Regions from separate parts of the Paenibacillus sp. FSL H7-689 genome, predicted to be linked through region 1. Evidence: riboswitches for the same ligand, from Rfam matches in the RefSeq annotation. Region 1 holds a riboswitch; each other region holds the start of a gene.
The links. Region 1 has a riboswitch for thiamine pyrophosphate ahead of C170_RS20370 (thiamine phosphate synthase). Riboswitches for the same ligand answer to the same signal wherever they lie in the genome.
Positions count from the first base shown of each region.

Region 2: another riboswitch for thiamine pyrophosphate. It lies ahead of thiC (phosphomethylpyrimidine synthase ThiC); the one in region 1 lies ahead of C170_RS20370 (thiamine phosphate synthase).
Region 3: another riboswitch for thiamine pyrophosphate. It lies ahead of tenA (thiaminase II); the one in region 1 lies ahead of C170_RS20370 (thiamine phosphate synthase).
Region 4: another riboswitch for thiamine pyrophosphate. It lies ahead of C170_RS02795 (ABC transporter ATP-binding protein); the one in region 1 lies ahead of C170_RS20370 (thiamine phosphate synthase).

Region 1 is NZ_ASPU01000028.1:161,573-166,412, reverse strand. It holds gene C170_RS20385 (thiazole synthase) at 1-575, opposite strand, end outside; gene thiS (sulfur carrier protein ThiS) at 578-781, opposite strand; gene thiO (glycine oxidase ThiO) at 778-1,950, opposite strand; gene C170_RS20370 (thiamine phosphate synthase) at 1,968-2,630, opposite strand; TPP riboswitch at 2,857-2,966, opposite strand; gene C170_RS20365 (ABC-F family ATP-binding cassette domain-containing protein) at 3,042-4,592, opposite strand; gene C170_RS20360 (hypothetical protein) at 4,731-4,840, opposite strand, start outside.
Region 2 is NZ_ASPU01000039.1:61,689-66,528, forward strand. It holds gene thiC (phosphomethylpyrimidine synthase ThiC) at 1-1,104, opposite strand, end outside; TPP riboswitch at 1,522-1,635, opposite strand; gene C170_RS22130 (IclR family transcriptional regulator) at 1,785-2,528, opposite strand; gene C170_RS22135 (alpha/beta hydrolase) at 2,888-3,913, shown strand; gene C170_RS22140 (Fe-Mn family superoxide dismutase) at 4,069-4,840, shown strand, end outside.
Region 3 is NZ_ASPU01000057.1:39,110-43,949, reverse strand. It holds gene C170_RS25205 (endo-1,4-beta-xylanase) at 1-2,548, shown strand, start outside; TPP riboswitch at 2,755-2,852, shown strand; gene tenA (thiaminase II) at 2,966-3,628, shown strand; gene C170_RS25195 (spore coat protein) at 3,839-4,135, opposite strand; gene C170_RS25190 (hypothetical protein) at 4,147-4,347, opposite strand; gene C170_RS25185 (zinc-dependent alcohol dehydrogenase) at 4,379-4,840, opposite strand, start outside.
Region 4 is NZ_ASPU01000005.1:4,046-8,885, reverse strand. It holds gene C170_RS02810 (copper amine oxidase N-terminal domain-containing protein) at 1-372, shown strand, start outside; gene C170_RS02805 (pectate lyase) at 554-1,222, opposite strand; gene C170_RS02800 (radical SAM/SPASM domain-containing protein) at 1,570-2,445, opposite strand; TPP riboswitch at 2,663-2,765, shown strand; gene C170_RS02795 (ABC transporter ATP-binding protein) at 2,924-3,688, shown strand; gene C170_RS02790 (ABC transporter permease) at 3,678-4,505, shown strand; gene C170_RS02785 (ABC transporter substrate-binding protein) at 4,673-4,840, shown strand, end outside.

The DNA of each region.
Region 1 (4,840 bases):
GCAGCATCTTTTGGGGAGCGCAACCCTGCATCCACAATCACAGGTACAACGGCCTGCTCAATGATGATCTCAAGGTTATAGGGATTGATGATGCCTCTGCCAGCTCCGATAGGAGAAGCGCCAGGCATTACAGCATGTACGCCAAGCAATTGCAGCCTTTTGGCCAGAATGACATCATCTGAAATATAAGGCAATACCGTGAAGCCCTTTTCCAGCAAAATTTCGCAAGCCTTGTACGTTTCAATCGGATCTGGGAGTAACGTCATTCCATCTCCGATGACTTCGACTTTTATCATATCACAAAGTCCTGAAGCCCGCGCAAGCTCAGCAATCCGCACCGCCTCTTCCGCATTGGAAGCCCCCGCCGTATTCGGAAGAAGTGTGTATTTGTTCAAATCCAACGTATCCAGGAAATGCTTCTGATTACGTTCCTCCAGATTCAGACGACGAACAGCAAAGGTTAAAACTTCCGTTTCAGATGCTTCCACAGCCTGACTTTGCACTTCCAGATCGGAAAACTTGCCTGTTCCGAGCAACAATCTGGACTCAAACGTATATTTACCAATGTTCAACATCATCAACCGCCTCCTACAAAATGTACAATCTCAATTCGATCGCCTTCTCTTAATGCCGTCGTTTCATGATACTCACGGGTTAAAATATGCTTGTTCAGCTCTACAACTACAGTCTTGACTTGCAAATCAAAAGATTGGAGTAATTTATCCACACGATTCAATCTGTCTTCAATCTCCATCCGTTGACCATTAACGATGATATTCACTGCACCACTCCCTTTCTGTTCAATCGCTCAGGGCTCAGCGCCTCAATTCCGAGTTCTTCTGAGCTTTTGCCAGCGAGCAACTCAGCGATAAGCCTGCCTGTTATCGCACTAAGCAAGATACCGTTGCGGTAATGTCCAAAGGCGGCGAACAACCCGGGTATACTCTTGCAAGCACCTATATAAGGCAGTCCATCGGGAGTTGCCGGTCTTACGCCTGCCCACGCTCGTATAAATTGTGCTTCCTTCGTCCCAGGCACCCAGTGGGTAGCCGCTGTTAGCAGTTGCTGAACACCCTGTACAGAAACGTTCAAATCCGTTCTGCCTGGCAGACTGGTTGCCCCAAGCCAAACCTCTCCATTGGCTTTGGGAACAATATAGATATCCTCTGCATACACCGTTCTATCAGGTCTGTACCCTGCATGTTCATCTGAGAACTGAACGGCGGCTATTTCACCTTTTACCGACCACACAGGCAAGCTCAGATTCACATGTCTCATCAACTCTTCACTCTGTAATCCAGCCGCTATAATGACATGTTTGCATTTCATCTCACCGATCGATGTGGTGATCCCCTGCACACCGTGTTCGTTTGCTTGCACACGTATATCCTGTATGTCCTCCATAACCCGTGCTCCCAATGCTTGAGCGGATTCTGCATATGCCTTCGTTAGATGGACAGGAAGAATCTCACTCTCGTAAGGTCTGTAGTAGGCTCCATACGTATCTCTGTTAAGCCATGATGCCTCCTGTTGCACAACGGAACGGTCCCACCACACCTCATCAACAGAAGCAGACAACGCAAACTTCCGATTGTCCTTATAACTACTTAATTCACTGTATGAACGAAAAGGAGTTAGGAATCCCTGGCGTTGCAGACCAGTCTCTACCTCACTGAGTGTAGCCATTAGCACCTGTTGCTCGATAAGTAACTGTCTACTCTGCCTGGCGAGCTTAGCCATCAAAGGATGAGCAAAATCCTCACTGTCTGCTGCCAGCATCCCAGCCGCTGCGCAAGAAGTGCCTCCTGCAATCGTCGAACGCTCCAGTAACAGCACATCCTGTCCATGGGAAGCAAGCTCATACGCAATGGCACATCCAACAACGCCTCCGCCTACAATAATCGTTTCTGCATAAATCTTATCCGGTCTATCAGTAATGATCTTTTTCATCCTCTCATCTCCTTGATTCAGCGGCTCAAACTTTCTGTAGCAACGATAGCCTGCCTTAATGATTCAGCGGCCCGATCCGGGGAATCGCTCGCCCATACATTTGAAATCACAGCGACTCCCTGTGAGCCTGCAGAGCGAATAGCGTGAATGTTTCCCGGTTCGATGCCCCCAATCGCCATGACAGGAATGGAAACACCAGAGCACACTTCAGCCAGAGCATATAATCCTCTTGGTTCAAGATCAGGCTTACTGTTGGTTGAGTAGACATGCCCGAAGAAAAGGTAATCGGCTCCCCGTTCTTCAGCGATTTTTGCCTCATCGATTGAATGAACAGATACACCCAGACGAATTCGCTGGACATTGCTTATAACAGCAGGGTTGTAGTTACGTATAGCCTCTTGCCCCCAATGCACACCGCCATAGATGTCATTCTGTGGTGGCAGTTCTGAACCATTGATAACGATGCGACAAGACGGAACGCCAACACCACGCAGACTTTCAGCCCAACCGATCTTTTGTTGCCACGAGAGTTGTTTCTCTCGTATATGGATGTAGTCCACCCATGGCCAAACGTCCTTTGCAGCTTTTACAAAAGATGCTTGATCCCCTGCACCCGTAGATACAACATGCAGTTCAAATGATCCGTGTACACGTTCATGATAAATTACCGTACTTTTCATCTCCTTCCATGCGTGAATGCTATGAAAACACAAAAAAGCCACTCCCGTAGGGGAGTGGCTGCGTATTAATTATAGGACCAGATGACTGACTGATACATACAGTTCATTTCGTGCAATAAAGCTATAGACCTTATAGCCATAACGTTATACACGCAACTGCATGTTTCAATTTACTAAGCAAGACGGTTGAATTCTTTCGAATTGCCGTTTGCTCACGTCATTCACTGAAACGCGCTCGCCACTTCCCTACGCTGGTATGATCCAGATCAGGTGCAAAGGGTCCGGAATCGCATTCTTCCATCTCAGCCACATCGTGCGGCCCCCCTAGTGTTCATATGAAGTTGTAGCCTATGTTACCATAGAAGGATTTTTTTGTCACTGTTCATTTCTGTTAAACGTTGCTTGAATTGTCTAGTTTTTCTCAGACCATTCTTCGACATTCCATGTTTTGGTGACCCAACCCTCGTAAAAATCAGGTTCATGAGATACCAGCAACACCGTTCCCTTAAATTCTTGCAAGGCACGTTGCAACTCCGCTTTGGCTGTTACATCCAGATGGTTCGTCGGCTCATCGAATAGAATCCAGTTGCTTTCACGCATCAAGAGTTTGCATAAACGAACCTTCGCTTGTTCTCCACCACTCAGCATGTTAAGCGGACGGGTAATGTGCTCATTTTTCAACCCGCAACGAGCGAGATGACCCCGGACTTCATTCTGGGTCAAATGTGAAAACTCATTCCAGACATCCTCAATCGGCGTGATATTCCCAGCACGAACTTCCTGCTCAAAATATGCCGTTTCGAGATAATCTCCCAAAAAGGTTTTTCCACTGAGTGGAGATATTTTGCCCAAGATGGTTTTCAGCAGCGTCGATTTACCCACACCATTACAACCTACGATGGCAATTTTCTCACCACGTTCAATTGTCATTGTCATCTTAGGCAGCAAAGGATACGTATATCCAATTTCAAAATCAATGCCCTCAAAGACCGTTTTGCTACTCGCACGGGCATCCTTGAATTTGAACGTTGGTTTGGCCGCTTCATCTGGACGATCAATACGTTCAATTCTGTCCAGCTGTTTCTCCCGGCTCTTCGCTCGACCTGAAGTTGAAGCACGTGCCTTGTTACGCTGAATGAAATCTTCCTGCTTCTTGATGTACTCTTGCTGCTTCTCGTACGCATCAATATGCTGGGCTTTATTCATATCAGCCATCTCAAGGAACTTGTTATAGTTCGCTGCATATCTCGTTAATTTGGCAAATTCCAAATGATAAATGACATTTACTACTTCATTCATGAATTCCGTGTCATGGGAGATTAAGAGGAACGCATGAGGGTAGTCCTTCAGGTAACGTGACAACCATTCAATGTGCTCTACATCCAGATAGTTGGTCGGCTCATCCAGCAAAAGGGCTGTAGGTTTCTCAAGCAGAAGCTTGGCAAGAAGCACCTTGGTACGTTGCCCACCACTTAGAGCTGCGACATCCCGATCAAGACCAATTGCGGACAAACCAAGACCATTGGCCATCTCTTCCACTTTTACGTCAATCAGATAAAAATCGCCCTGTTCCAGTTGTTCCTGAATATCGCCCATCTCTTCCAGCAACTGCTCCAGCTTATCTGGATCTGCATCTGCCATCTGGTCCGTTATATTCATCATTTCTTTTTCTAATTCAAGCAACGGAAGGAATGCATCTTTAAGAACGTCACGAATGGTTTTGCCTGGGGTAAGCTTCGTGTGCTGATCCAGATATCCATAACGGACCTTAGGTGTCCATTCCACTTTTCCACTATCTTTAAGCAATTTACCGGTAAGGATGTTCATTAATGTGGATTTACCCACACCATTGGCACCAACAAGTCCTACACGCTCTCCGGCAAGTAAACGAAACGATACATTTTTAAATAACGTGCGATCTCCAAAATTGTGACTTACGTTCTCTACTGACAATAAACTCATAAGATGAGGTTGCTCCTATCTATTAGACATTACTTTTATTATTGTTCCGAAACCCTATTCTAGCACAGGTCCCGTCTTTTCTGAAAGTAATGTAAACAGTTCAGGAACCTCTTACATAATTTTGTCATACAGGCTACCCTAACGATTAGAGCATTTATATTCGAAATAGCCTTGTGCAGCTGCTTGTCTTGCGTCTGTAAACACCTCTTCAGCACGGTAACCATTACCACAAGTGGAGGGATAATAGT
Region 2 (4,840 bases), on a different contig from region 1:
GATACTGCCTGGACGAAGTCCATCTCCCAGTGAGAACGCCACATCATACCTTTTCATAATCTCGCAGATTTCTTCAAAATGGGTGTACAAAAAATTCTCCTGATGATGCGCAAGGCACCATGCTGCCATAATGGAACCACCCCTAGACACAATACCTGTCATTCGCTTGGCGGTCATGGGGATATAACGCAGCAGTACACCTGCATGAATCGTAAAGTAGTCCACGCCCTGCTCTGCCTGCTCAATGAGTGTGTCACGGTACAACTCCCAGGTCAGCGCTTCCGCTTCGCCATTCACCTTCTCCAGCGCCTGATACAGCGGCACCGTACCAATCGGCACAGGTGAATTGCGGATAATCCATTCCCGGGTGGTATGAATGTTTTTGCCTGTGGACAGATCCATCACCGTATCCGATCCCCATCGTACCGCCCAGGTCATCTTCTCCACCTCTTCCTCAATGGAAGAAGATACAGCAGAGTTACCTATGTTGGCATTGATCTTCACGTGAAAATGACGACCGATCAACATCGGCTCACTCTCCGGGTGATTGATGTTGGATGGCAGAATGGCCCGTCCACTCGCCAGCTCCTGTCTCACAAATTCCGGCTCCACGCCTTCACGAATGGCGGCGAATTCCATCTCAGCCGTAATGACTCCCTGTCTCGCGTAGTGCATCTGAGTCACGCAGCGTTCTGGCTGTGCCCGCAGCGGTTTGCCACGTAATCCGGGGTACTCTTCAGCGCCGGCTCTCTTCCCTCCGGGTTTCAGTCCGTTATCCTCCGGTTTAACTGTACGGCCCTGATAAGCTTCAACATCGCCGCGCTCTGTGATCCAACGTGTGCGCAGGGATGGCAGACCTGCGCGGATATCCGCATGAAATTCGGGATCGGTCATCGGGCCGCTCGTATCGTAGACACGCAGCGGTTCGTTATGCTCCACCCCTTGGGGAGTATTTGTGTCATGAAGGGCTATCTCACGCTCCGGTACAGCAATGTCCGGCCGTGAGCCCTGAATGTAGACTTTGCGGCTGCCCGGAAAGGGCTGGACCCGTCCGGCCGCCCCTGTTTCTTTTTCCACCTGCTGACCGTTATGTTCCTGTTCCATCGCTTGTTGTCCCGTTTGATTTCCTGTACTCATGTTCACTTGTCTCCTCCTCAGTGTTCGTCGCTTGTTTGGTTGGTTTCATCATTAGCTCGCTTACGTACCTGTCCCAAATCATGCGCAATGCAGAGAAGAAAGAGCGATCCTACACCAGACCAGGGGAGACACTTTTCATGTACAGTTAACAACAGACGGAGGCTGCCACAGATCATCGATCTATAAGACTTCCCTCCTCATCCAAGCCCACTTCCGCAGGTTATCGAAAAAGAAGCCCATAAAATCCGCGCTATATCGCCCGTTCCCTGTATATAAAAAAGCCGGTCCCCGAAGGAACCGACTTTTATGTCCATCACCAATAATGCACCTTTATGCAGCTCCTTAACGGAGCCCTACAAGGGTCACATCATGTGGTGGTTGTGGTCATATCGCCGATTACTTCCCTACGCTGGTATGATCCAGATCAGGTGCAAAGGGTCCGGAATCTCATGCGATTCCGTCTCAGTCCGGACAATTCGGACTCCCCCAGTAACGTTAATTAGTTGCAGCTTACATAAGCCGCCGTTCATATTCAATGAAGCTGGCCCCGCTGGGCCGTCCATTACAGAGTAGCGCAACCGGAACATAAAAACAACCTTTATATTCCAAATGATCAAACTCTATTGGAGAAAAAACTTACATCAACATCAGGATAACATGAGCCCCATTTGCGTAGCAGCATCCTTCAACACAGGTGCGTATTCATGCAATGTCTCCTGTGAAAGTCGGCTGACAGGCCCTGAGACCGAGAGTGCGGCTGCAATATTGCCTCTGCGATCCATAATCGGTACCGATACCGCGGCAGCTCCCGGCTCACGTTCCTCGTAACTTGTGGCATATCCGTTATCCCGGATATCTCCCATCTGCGCCAAATACACCGCGGGATCAATAAACACCGGCCATTCCGGCCCGTTCATCAGTTCTTCACGATCCTCGTCCGTGGCAAACGCCATCAGGACTTTGCTGGAAGCCCCCACAGACAGCGGGAGTCTAACACCAACGGGAGCAACTCGGCGGATCGCCTGATCACTTTGCACAGCCTGAATTCGAATCCGTTCACTCCCATCACGCAGGTACAGACTCACGGTCTCCCCCAATCGATCTCTCAGTCGCTCCATCGCAGGCAACAGCAGAATAGCGGGATCATCACTGCGGGACATATGAGCTGACAGCTCCCAGATTCGGATGCCAAGTCGGTACTTCTCTGTTGCTGCATCGCGGATCACGAACCCTCGATCCTCCAGCGTAGCCATCAAGCGGTGGACTGTACTTTTGTGCAGGCCGATCTGGCTGGCAATTTCGGTGAGTCCCAGATCACTGCGTGTGGTAAAACATAATAATATATCCAGCGCCCGTTCCACAGCCCGGACGGTTAACTTGCGATCTTCCATGGCATAATGCCCTCCTCATGTTTCATCACATGAAACTTGGTTACATAAATTATATGAGAAACGGTCTCATCTGTAAACCAAAAAGAGCCAAAATTAAAATAGGCCAACGTGTAAATTTTTCCTTTTTATAAGACTTAATCCCCTGTAATTTACACACTAAGGTAATGTTACCCATATATCTTAAGAACTATATAACAATTGCGTAACAAATGCCCTCAATCAATTGACTTTGACTATATTGGAACATACGATAAAGATATATTACATTAAGATATCGCTCTGAAGCAGGCTCTGAAATCGACGCAATTCTCTTTACATGTCGTTGTTATCTTCAACTGAACTTCAAAGGAGGGGCATTCATGTATCAATCATCCCAGAGCGAAGCCCCGCTGCAAACAAAAGTGTCCGATCTGCCCTCTTCCCTATCACCGAGGCTGATTCGGTTCAAACATATTATCGTAGCGTTGCTGCTCTCCGTTGTATTTTTTCTACTGTTTTGTTTTATTGCACTGCATGGTTATATCGCATGGGTATTATCCAATCCAACGGTAGCGCCTGTCTTCTCCAATCCGATGCAAGCCAAGAACATGAAGTATGAAGACATCACGTTCCCGGCAGCGGATGGCAGCCGCACGATGCAGGGATGGTATATACCTGCTGACAATGCTGCAAGCAAAACGATTATTTTCAGTCACGGCTATGGTGCTAATCGTGAAGAAACATGGGTACCCATGTATGACCTGGCACATTATGCCCATCAACTTGGGTTTAACGTGGTCATGTTCGATTATGGCTTCGCCTCACAGGTGAACAAAGCTGTAGCCACAGGTGGCAAAGCTGAGTCACAGCAACTGCTCGGTGCGATCCAGTTCGCCAAGCAACGTGGTGCGCAGGAACTGGTTGTCTGGGGCTTCTCGATGGGTGCCGGTACAGCGTTACAAACCGGACTGATTACGAAGGAAGTGGATGCAATGATTCTGGACAGTGCGTTCCTGCTGGAGCCAGATACGCTGTACCACAACATTCACAACCAGATCGATCTGCCACGTCAGCCTACACTGGAGATCATGAAACTGTTGTTCCCTGTTCTGAATGGTACCGGATTACAACAGATTCCATACCAGGAAGTGAAAAAGGAAGATTATCCGTTCCCGATTTTCTTCATCCATGGTACAGAGGACGAGAAGGCGCCTTATCCAATTGCGGAGCAACTCGCCGCCAACCAGACCAATCCGTACTCGGATGTATGGATTGTCCAGGATGCGCATCATGAGTTGATCTTCCGGGAGCATCCAAAGGAATATCTGCGCCGTGTCTCAACTTTCCTGAGTCATGTAACGAAAACAAGCAGTGACGATGTGCAAAACACGAATAATGGAGAATAACCAAATTTCAATCACCGAACTTTTCGTTGATTCCAGAGCCCTCAGGGGCTCTTTTTTTTCACTCATAGGACAACAAGCTCGGAGAATATACTCTTGGGACGCATGAACAGAGGGTCTGCATGCAATGAATTTCATCTGAAGGAGGTTCAACATAGATGAACTGGTATGAATATGGTCACCTTCTGCCTCTGCGGACATTGGAGGAAATCCGTTTCTGGAAAGAGCAGGAGAAAGAACATACACTCGTCATTCGTGCCCTGGTTCCTGATCTGGAGCCCCCATACGTCAAGCTACTGGAGGAATGGGAGGTTACCTTTGCAAACAGTGAGCGAGTAGCCAATCAGCTTTTAAAACAGCTATTGCCCGCAACCCATCCACCAGCCCCCTACATCGTTCGTTGTATCGATCAACTTGTGGCGGCAGCTCGTAAGCAATCGAGGGAGTTCATCAAACAGCTGTATGTTCTTCTGGAGCAAAGTGCTGCTGTGCAAGCTGTTCCGCTTGCCAAAGTACTCATTCTGCATTTTATCCGCGAATCGGAGTATTTTCTGGGCGTTTTGGATACGCTTGGCCAACCGGGCATCTTGCGTGAAACGGATTCGGAGCCATCACTTTTTCTGGAAAATGCGTTGCATACGTCAGAGTCAGGAAGCGTCCATCGCCAAGCTTCAGAAGCTCCAACTTCTCCAGAGGGAAATATAAATGCACCTGCGGCTTCAGCTCAGATCCAATCCGCAACCATTCAAACGCCTTCTACCGGAACAACACAAGCCACACCCAGCTCTACAGCACCTCCTGTAAAAGAAAAGCCGGTTCCCATTGGAGGACACACACTGCCGCCTCTCCCCTATGCGTACAATGCGCTGGAGCCACATATTGATGAGCTGACGATGCGTATCCATCATGACAAACACCATCAATCTTATG
Region 3 (4,840 bases), on a different contig from region 1:
TACAAACTTTGAAGACGGTACACTTCAGGGGTGGACTCCACGTACAGGTAACGAAAGGCTGACAGTGACACAGCAGGAAGCACACGAAGGTCAGTCCAGTATGCTGGTCGCCAACCGTGAGCGTTCCTATCATGGACCGATGTTATCCATGAAGGATCTGCTTAAGCGTAACCAAGAGTACGAAATTGCGGCATATGTAAGACTTACTCAGGAGCCCACCACGGATCAAACATTACAGCTCACCACATATAAAAAAACAACTGCCGAAAGCTGGAACCCAATCGGTAGCGTGAAAATTGCCAAAGCAGAATGGAATACATGGCACAAAATCACCGGAAAATTTCAGTATAGCGATGATCCCACTGAATTGAATTTGTTCATCGAAACACCCTACATCTCTGAAGATAGCGTAGATACGTTATCGTTCTATGTGGATGATGTATCATTTACTCTGGCCGAGCAACTGGAGATTGAAGAAGGGATTCTGTCTCTGAAAGACCTGTATCAAGATGATTTCCCCATTGGTGCAGCGGTGTATCGCTGGCAGTTGGAAGGCGCATATGGACAACTGCTCACAAAGCACTTTAACAGCTTGACCGCAACCTACGAGATGAAACCGAAGTACATGTCTCCTTCCGAAGGTGTTTATGAGTTCGAGGCAGCCGATCAATATGTTCAGTTCGCCGAGGAGCATGGTATGGGCGTACGCGCACATGCGTTGTTGTGGCATATTGATGCAGCAGAGTGGATGTTCAAGGATCCTCAGGGTAACCCTGCGAGTCGAGAATTACTACTTGCCCGGATTCAGGATTACGTTGAAACCGTCATGACCCGATACAAAGGTAAGATCTATGCCTGGGATGTGGTAAACGAGGCGATTGCGGATAGCAATGGTGATGCCAACGGTTTACGTAAAAGTCCCTTTTATGAACTAATTGGTCCGGATTATATTGAGAAAACCTATGAATTCGCTCGTGCAGCCGATCCGAATGCCAAATTATATTACAACGAATACTTCACGGAAATCTCTGAGAAAAGAGAGCATATGTATCAGTTGGTCAAACGACTGAAAGAGAAAGGGCTCATCGATGGTGTGGGTTTGCAATCCCACTATAACCTGGAATCCCCGCCCATCAAGGAAATTGAAAAAACGATCAGCATGTTCGCCGAACTTGGATTGGATATTCAGATCACGGAACTGGATGTGGATAGCGGAATTCCATTTGGTGAAGAGATGTCCGATGAAGTTGCAGTAAAGCAGGCGTATCGATATAAGGAACTGTTGGATTTGTACAAAAAACACAAAGACCACATTTCTTCAGTTACCTTATGGGGACTCCAAGATGAGAAGTCTTACAACAACCAGGCTATGCTGTTTGATTCAGCCCTGAAGGCCAAAAAGGCATACTGGGGACTCGTGGATGAATCCAGTTTGCCTGTGTTGACGCAGAGAGCCGTCTCACTTTCGGGTAAACCGGATATCAAAAAACAGACACAAGATCCGCTCTGGAACAAAGCGGTGTCTACTCCACTGAAGGGTGACTCTTCGGGATCAGCCAGTTTCCGCACTTTATGGGATCATAGTAACCTGTATATCCTCGTGGATGTACAGGATGCAAAGGCAGATGTGAATGACAGAGTAGATATCTTTGTTGATCTCAATAATGGCAAGACCACTTCATATGAAGCAGATGACCGACACGTAATCATTAAGCGGTCGGGCAAAGCTGAGGGTGTGGAGCAGCGTTCATATCGTGTACGCGAGACAAAAGCCGGATATCAGGTTGAATTGTCCATTCCGTGGGGTGGTATCCAAGTCGGATCAGAATATGAAGCCGGATTGGATATCCGTGTGACTGATGGCGGTTCAAGTGGGACACAACCTTATAATCCACTGTACTGGAATGATCGAACACAATCTCAGGAACAGGATACAAGCAAATACGGCGTGATTCAACTCGCCCCTATGCCCAAATCTGCACAAGCTGTGCAAGGGATTGTTCAGATTGATGGGAAGAAAGACACATCATGGAATAAGGCTGCACCATTTGAAGTAAAACGGTTGAACCAGAGCGAAGGTGCAGAGGCAGTGGCTCGCGCAATGTGGTCAGGTGAGTATCTATACCTGCTGATCGACGTCACTGATCCAAACATCATTACAGATAGTATCAACCCATGGGATCAGGATTCGGTTGAGATTTTCCTGGACGAGAATCACCAGCGCACACCGTATTTTCAATATGATGATGCCCAGTTCAGAATCAGTGCAGACAATGTGGGAACCTTTGCAGGGGGTGCCTCACCTGGACGCCTTGTAAGTGCTGTGAAGAAAACAAATAAAGGATATCTCGTAGAAGCCAGAATTCATTTACAATCATTGACGCCCAAAGCAGGAAATGTTCTCGGTTTCGAGCTCCAAATTAACGACAACCAGGGCGGAGGTAAGCAGAGCGTAGCCAAGTGGAATGATACGACCAATGAGAGCTGGAGAAATACTTCCCAGTACGGAATACTCACTTTTGTCGGAAAGAACAAACTCGGGCATTAAACCATCGGCAGTAGTTGCAAGAATAGAAACCATCATAACAGTGGCTGAAACTCAACCATTGTTGTGATGGTTTTCATCGTTTACATACGTCACCAAAGGTGATGAGGGGCGATACAATCTTCCTTGACTATATTTAACAGCCCTTGATATACTAAATGGATGTTATTTTATCTTTTATGGGAATAGGAAAGTAATCAACTACATACAACCGTTTGCGAGGGAGCCTTAACCGGCTGAGAGGGTGTTAAACCGACCTTACCTGATTTGGATAATGCCAACGTAGGGATGCAACGATGAAACACTGTACTTGGGTAGCTCATGCGAACCCCCTTGTTTTAGTGTATTTGTCTGCGAAACATCCATAGGATGTTTCGTTTTTTTGTTTTTAAATACGTACATTATGAATTGGAGGAACACATGTTGACTATTTCAGAGAGACTATATCAGGCAGCACAGCCTGTGTGGAAGGAATGTCTTGAGCATCCCTTTGTTAAAGGAATCGGAGATGGTTCCTTAACGGTTGAACAATTTCGTTATTATTTGCTGCAAGACTACTTGTACCTGTTCGATTATGCCCGCGTATTTGCACTAGGTATTGTCAAGTCGCACGACCCCAAATTGATGCAGTTTTTTAGTGAAAACGTAGATAACATCCTGAATGGTGAAATGAAAATTCATCGTTCTTATATGGAGCGATTAGGAATTACAGAGGATCATGTTTTCCAGGTAAAACCTGCCCTGAAAAATGCAGCCTATACTAACTATATGCTCTCTGTTTCCCATGCGGGTGGCATAGAAGAAGTACTTGTATCCATTCTGGCCTGCTCATGGAGCTATGCAGAGATTGGTCAAGTCCTTGCCCAAAAGCCAGGTGCAGCTGAGCATCCTTTTTACGGAGAGTGGATCACAGGATATGCTTCCTCTGAATACAACAGCAACAATCAATCCCTAGTGACGTTAACTGATAAGCTATTAGAAGGCTGTAGCGAGGGAACGTACCAACGGATGGAGGATATTTTCGTGATGTGCAGTCGCTTTGAGCTTGATTTTTGGGAAATGTCATGGAAGCTGGAGCCTTAAGTTCACTGTAGTCAATTAAAGTAGAGAGCAGCGGCCATAAACAGTCTCAGGATAGAAATAAGTAGAATACGTAAAGGAACGCTTGCAATAAGCGTGTTTCGTGACGATGCCAAAAAAAGGGCGGATAGTATCCGCCTTTTTTCATTGTTGAAATTCTTGACACAGGGACATTTTGTTCTCTGAAGTCTCTGGCTAAAATCAAAAAGGGTGTCAGGACGGAATGTTCATAGCAGTCTGAATGTTTTTCAGATCGAGCTGAATTTGCTCTGCAATATGGTAAGGGTGGTATAAACCATGCTGCACCATGTAATTTGATATCTTTTCATGAGAATCTATGGCTTCATCGAGCTGTTTCATCAAAATTTGTTTGATTTCGGGGGTGGCACATTCGGTCACAGCCATGGCGTAGTTTCTGACACCGCTCTTGGCGTTCATCAAAAAATCCATTGCGATCACGTCATCGGTCAGCGTATTAAGACCAGTCATGTGTTCTAATATTGGGTTCATTTTTTTATCTCCTATACAGTCGCTTTAGACAGCACTCCACCGAGCTCCTGAAGCTGCTGTTGTGATAAGATCGCATCTTGTTGCAAAATTTGCTTGAGCTCCGGGTCGGTTACCAGAGCTTGCATGGTCTTGGATTTAGTCATACAAACCGTCTTGAACGCAGCTATTTCATGTACCTCGAGAATCTCATGCAAAGCGTATGTGGAATCCATTCAGATTGTCCTCCCATGTATCTATTCATATTTAAGGCTTTAAGATGACTTTAATGCAATCGTCCGTTTTTGTATCGAACACTTCATAGCCCCGTTTGGCCTCGCTGAGCGGAATGACGTGCGTAACAATGTCGCCAGGGTCCACTTTGCCAGACGTAACCAACTCGTACATGTATGGCATGTAGTGAATGACCGGAGCTTGTCCGGAACGGATATTCACGTTTCGCTGCATGATATCACCGAGCGGGAATCCGTTATAACGTCCGCCGTATACCCCAGTGACTTGAATGGTGCCACCTTTGCGAACAGCCTGAGATGCAATGATAAATGCGCTCATGGTGCCGCCTTGCAGTTTCATACCGCTGGCTAGAAATTCAAGATCGCTCATCTTGCCGTCCATTCCTACCGCATCAATGACAACATCGGCGCCGCCTTTGGTCATTTCCTTGAGAGTGTTCCCAATATTCTTATCCTGTTCGAAGTTTACTATTTC
Region 4 (4,840 bases), on a different contig from region 1:
CCTTTGGGTCCGGTGGATTCATCCATTGAATACATCTTTGAGCAAGGTAAAAAAGATCGTTTCTTCGTTGTTGAGGATAACGATCTGATCAGTTATTATATCCTTAAAAATGGAAGTGCACTGCTACAATGGCAGGCTAACATCAGCAAAAATGCCGGAACCATCGGTGACCTGTTCTTTATTAAAAACAAAGCCGTTGCTGAAGCAGGGACTCGTCCTTCCGTAGCAGGTCAAACACTCGTATCATTTAAGTACTCTCGCATGCTTGAAGAAACCTCTTACGAAATCATGAACAAATTGGGCTCTATTGATACCGGTTCTGTTGTCCCCGAGAAAGGCAAAGTCATCGTTGAAGTTCCGGGAGAGCAATAATTTGAGCATCCTCTATAAAACATTGCTCAGCAGAACTATACTATGACATCTGCATTACAAAGAGCGTCCCACAAAGTCATTGTAACAATGACCTTGGAACGCTCTTTTTGGCGTTATATTTTAACTTCAAATTACAAGCAGAGCTTAAACTTTTACCAACTCCAGCGATTCAATCTTCTGTCTAATATTGCGTGTTCCCAGACTGGCTCGTTTTCCCTGAAGCAAACCCCTTGAACAACGTTGGTACTTTGGAATAACGGGTATTCGTAATTTTCCCTTGTGATGTGCTGCTGTCTGTACGCATAATCGAATCTTTCACATTGGAAATGTTGGAGTTATCCAGCGTCATGTTAACTGCGAAGGAAGTTCCACCATTTTGGCGAACCAGTTTGCCAATATCATCTGCACGGAAATTTTTGATGTTAATTGTTCCAGCTGCATTCATCTGGAACACTTTATCATAAGCCTTATACGCTGCCCCACCGGTAATGTTAACCGTTCCGGCAGACTTCAATGTCAGTGCATCCTCGCCCACGTCCTGCCAGACCACATTCGATATATTACAGTTGCCATAACAGTGAACACCATCAGCAGCTGGTGATCCAATGTTTACGTTTTTGAGCGTGGCCCCTGCCTCCAGACGGAAGACTGGCTTCTGATTTTCTGCTTGAGATCCGTCGCCCAGTGTGGAAGGATTAGCTACAAATGTTTTGCCTTGACCATCATAGGTCGTGCCCTTTGGAACCACAATGGTTGAATTTACAACCGTAGGCGCAGCCGCAGCCGGAACTGCACCAAATATAGAAGCAACCAAACCAGCGGACAGTAACAACGTCAACATTTTTTTCATAACTTTATTCCTCCCTTATTCTCTCGTTTTTTGGTAGTGTACAGCCTGGGCTTGTACTGGAAGATCGTCAGAGGTGCACCTCTGTCCGATCTACAACCTAATCTTACCAAATAAGGGAGGTAACTAGAATAATCATTAGATCAGATATATCATGACAACGCACAATCCCTGTCATATCGGCATTTTTTGCATATCAGGTTTCTCAAACAATATGCTGATATCAACCTCTGGTATGCTCATTTGTAACGTATGTACCCCTCACTTAATCCCCAATAACAAAAAAAGACCACTACATTTGTCTCCAAATGTGTGATCTTGAATGTCTTCTGGCTTGCTGATATAAAATATCAGGCTCCAAATCTCTGACGATAACCGCACTTTCTACACAACTCTTCTACAGCTTCGCGTTTGGAGAAGCCATATACCAGATTGTTCGCTCGCTCACCCTCAATAATCTCCGAGAATGACTTCTCGTGCACATTACCCAGGTTAATCACACCCTCGCCATCGAGACAGCATGGAACCACCGTTCCATCTACAAGCACAGCTGCCTGACCGCGAAGTGCATGGCAAAAGCCTTTACCGTCATCTTCAGGCGCATCCAGACTTGGCCACTGGAACTCATGGTCCTGATTCAGGTATACATTCGGGGCAATTTTGACCCCACTGCCTGGAACTACTTTTTCCTCAATGCGGAAGTCGAGATTGAATTCACGTTCCAATACTTCAAGGGTCTCCCGATTTCGATTCATCTGAGCATTTGTGAAGTTATCCTGCGTCAGATTCCAAAGTCGGAATGAGATGATGACATTGTGCTTAACGGCCTCGTGTACAAAGGACAAAATATGACGCAGGTATCCGTCACGATCTGTTGAACCTTCATGCCCATCGAAGCTGTGCAGGGAGAAATTCATCTGCCGCAGCGCCGGTTTGCCAAGCAATTTATGCTGAGTCTTGGGCAGCAGTGTACCATTCGTTGTAATGTTCACCTTGAGTCCCTTCTCATGTGCGGAATCGAGCAACAGATCTATTTTGGGATGCAACAAGGGTTCACCTTTGACATGTAGATAAATATGATTGGTGTGTGGTTTAACTTGATCCAGTATATTGTTGAAGACTTCAGGATCAATGAATCCTTTGGCACGCTGTGTCTGCGGACAGAAGCTGCATGCCAGATTGCAGATACTCGTGATCTCAATATATACTTTTTTGAACGTTTTCAACTCGGGTCCCCATTCTGCTTCGGAGGGAGAACAATCCCGCCTGCATTTGTGATCCGGCCAATATGCGCCACCACTATTATATCGGGTTAGGGAGCCCAGGTAAATTGTTCAGTTGTTCGGGTCTGACTCCAAGTTCATCTCAAGAATTCTATCACGCTGCCTCTTTACAGTTCATGTTCAAGTGATATATGCTGAACACACAACTGCATATCTTGAACTTTTGCACTAGGGGAGCCTTGCGGCTGAGACGAATATGACTATTCGGACCCTTTGAACCTGATCTGGATCATACCAGCGGAGGGAAGTGGAGCGGCCTTTTAGTAAGCGGAATTTTTTCATGTATGTGAAGATAAATTGCGGATTTAACTTACAGACCCACTCATTTCTCCGGAAATGGGTGGGTCTTTTTTGTTCCTTTTGCAGAGTATAGGATGCCGTTGTTATTGCAGCAGTCTGACATCAAGGGGGTGAGGATCAGATGTATAACCATGTAACCATTCACAACGTAAGCTTTGCTTTTCCCGAAAAAAAGGATTCCCCTGTGCTCTCCAATGTGTCGCTTCAGGTTCAACAAGGAGAATTTGTCTCGCTCATCGGCTCCAGCGGATCAGGTAAAAGCACGCTCTTCAAGCTGCTCGCAGGCTTGCATGAACCAACGGTTGGCACCATCGATATAGCTGATGTCCCGCAAGGACAACGGCTCGGACGAGTCGCCTATATGCCACAGAAAGATCTGCTGTTATCCTGGCGAACCGTCATGGAGAACTGCATGCTTCCTTCCGAGTTTGCACCAGGCCGACAGGACAAGGACAAGTTACGTGCCAACATCCTAGCTGGATTGGCAAGGTTCGGCCTGTCGGGTTATGAACAGGCCTATCCAGATGAATTGTCCGGCGGCATGCGGCAGCGGGTGGCATTGCTTCGTACCTTGCTTACAGGCGGGCAGCTCATGTTGCTGGATGAACCCTTCGGTGCACTCGACGCATTAACCAAACGAGAAATGCATCGCTGGTTGCTGGAGCTGTGGGAGAGCTTTGGCCAAACCGTGATGTTCATTACACATGACATCGAAGAAGCCCTGCTGTTAAGTGACCGTATCATTCTGTTAACTCCAGGAGGGCAAGGTCAGCAGTTGCAGGAGATGACGGTTCCTTTACCACGCCCAAGGCATTCGGACATGATCTACGAACCGGCTCTCGTGCAGATGAGGCAACAACTGGAGGAACAATTGCATGCACGATAGAGCTGAGGTTAGCGTCTGGACGTGGTGTTCAAAGTGGCTCTCGAGGTCGTTTTCCCAATATGGTCTGTTCATTATGCTCATGTTCTTATTACTGGCGATCTGGGAAGTGATTGTGCGTATGGGATGGGTGCCCTCCTTCATCATTCCTGCACCCACGGCCATCGTAAGCTCACTGGTTAAGCATCGCCGTCTGCTGTTGACCATCCATCTGCCTGCTACCTTTATGGAGGTTGTTGTTGGTTTTGTCTTGTCCATAGTGACTGGAATTACGCTGGCAACAGGCATGCATATGAACCGATCGATTGAAAAGGCATTGTATCCCTTCATTGTAATTAGTCAGACCATCCCGCTGATCGCCTTGTCCCCCGTATTTATCTTGTGGTTTGGTTACACGTTGTGGAGCAAAGTCGCGGTGGTATTTTTAATCGCATTCTTCCCCATTGTGGTCAGTACCTACGATGGACTCCGCCAAGGCGATCCGGAGCAGCGTGAACTACTGCTCACCATGGGCGCCAACAAGTGGGATATTTTTTGCAAACTCCAGGTTCCGCTGGCACTTCCCTCTTTTTTCTCGGGGCTAAAGATGTCTGTGGTGTACTGCGTGGTTGGGGCAACGATTGGCGAATGGCTCGGTGGTAGCAAAGGTCTAGGGTACTTCAGCCGTCGTATGTCCAGCAACATGAACACGGATGCGATGTTTGCCGCCATTTTGCTGTTATCCCTGCTTGGGATCGTTTTGTTTGTACTGATTACCTGGCTGGAGAAACGATTTAGCATACGGCGTCATCGTCATGGAGGCAAAAGAAAGGTTGGATAATACTTAGACAGAAATTAGATGTAAATACAGTAGTTACAATCTTCAAAACAAAACATATCTTATGCACAATTTCAGCAGCATCTTCAATCAGTTCACTGTCACATTATCGTTAACATGCTGCTGTCCATTTTCTACAAATCAAAACGATGAAATGAGGAACTTCATTTATGAATAACAAAGGTATATACTCCTTGCTTCCCATCATGCTAATTAGCCTTTTCCTGATCATTAGCGGATGCAGCACCACGAATACTAGCAAAAACACGCCAACAACAGACTCTGCAACTAATGCACAGCAAACAGATCCGTCTGCAACCGAACCAACATCAGAGGCC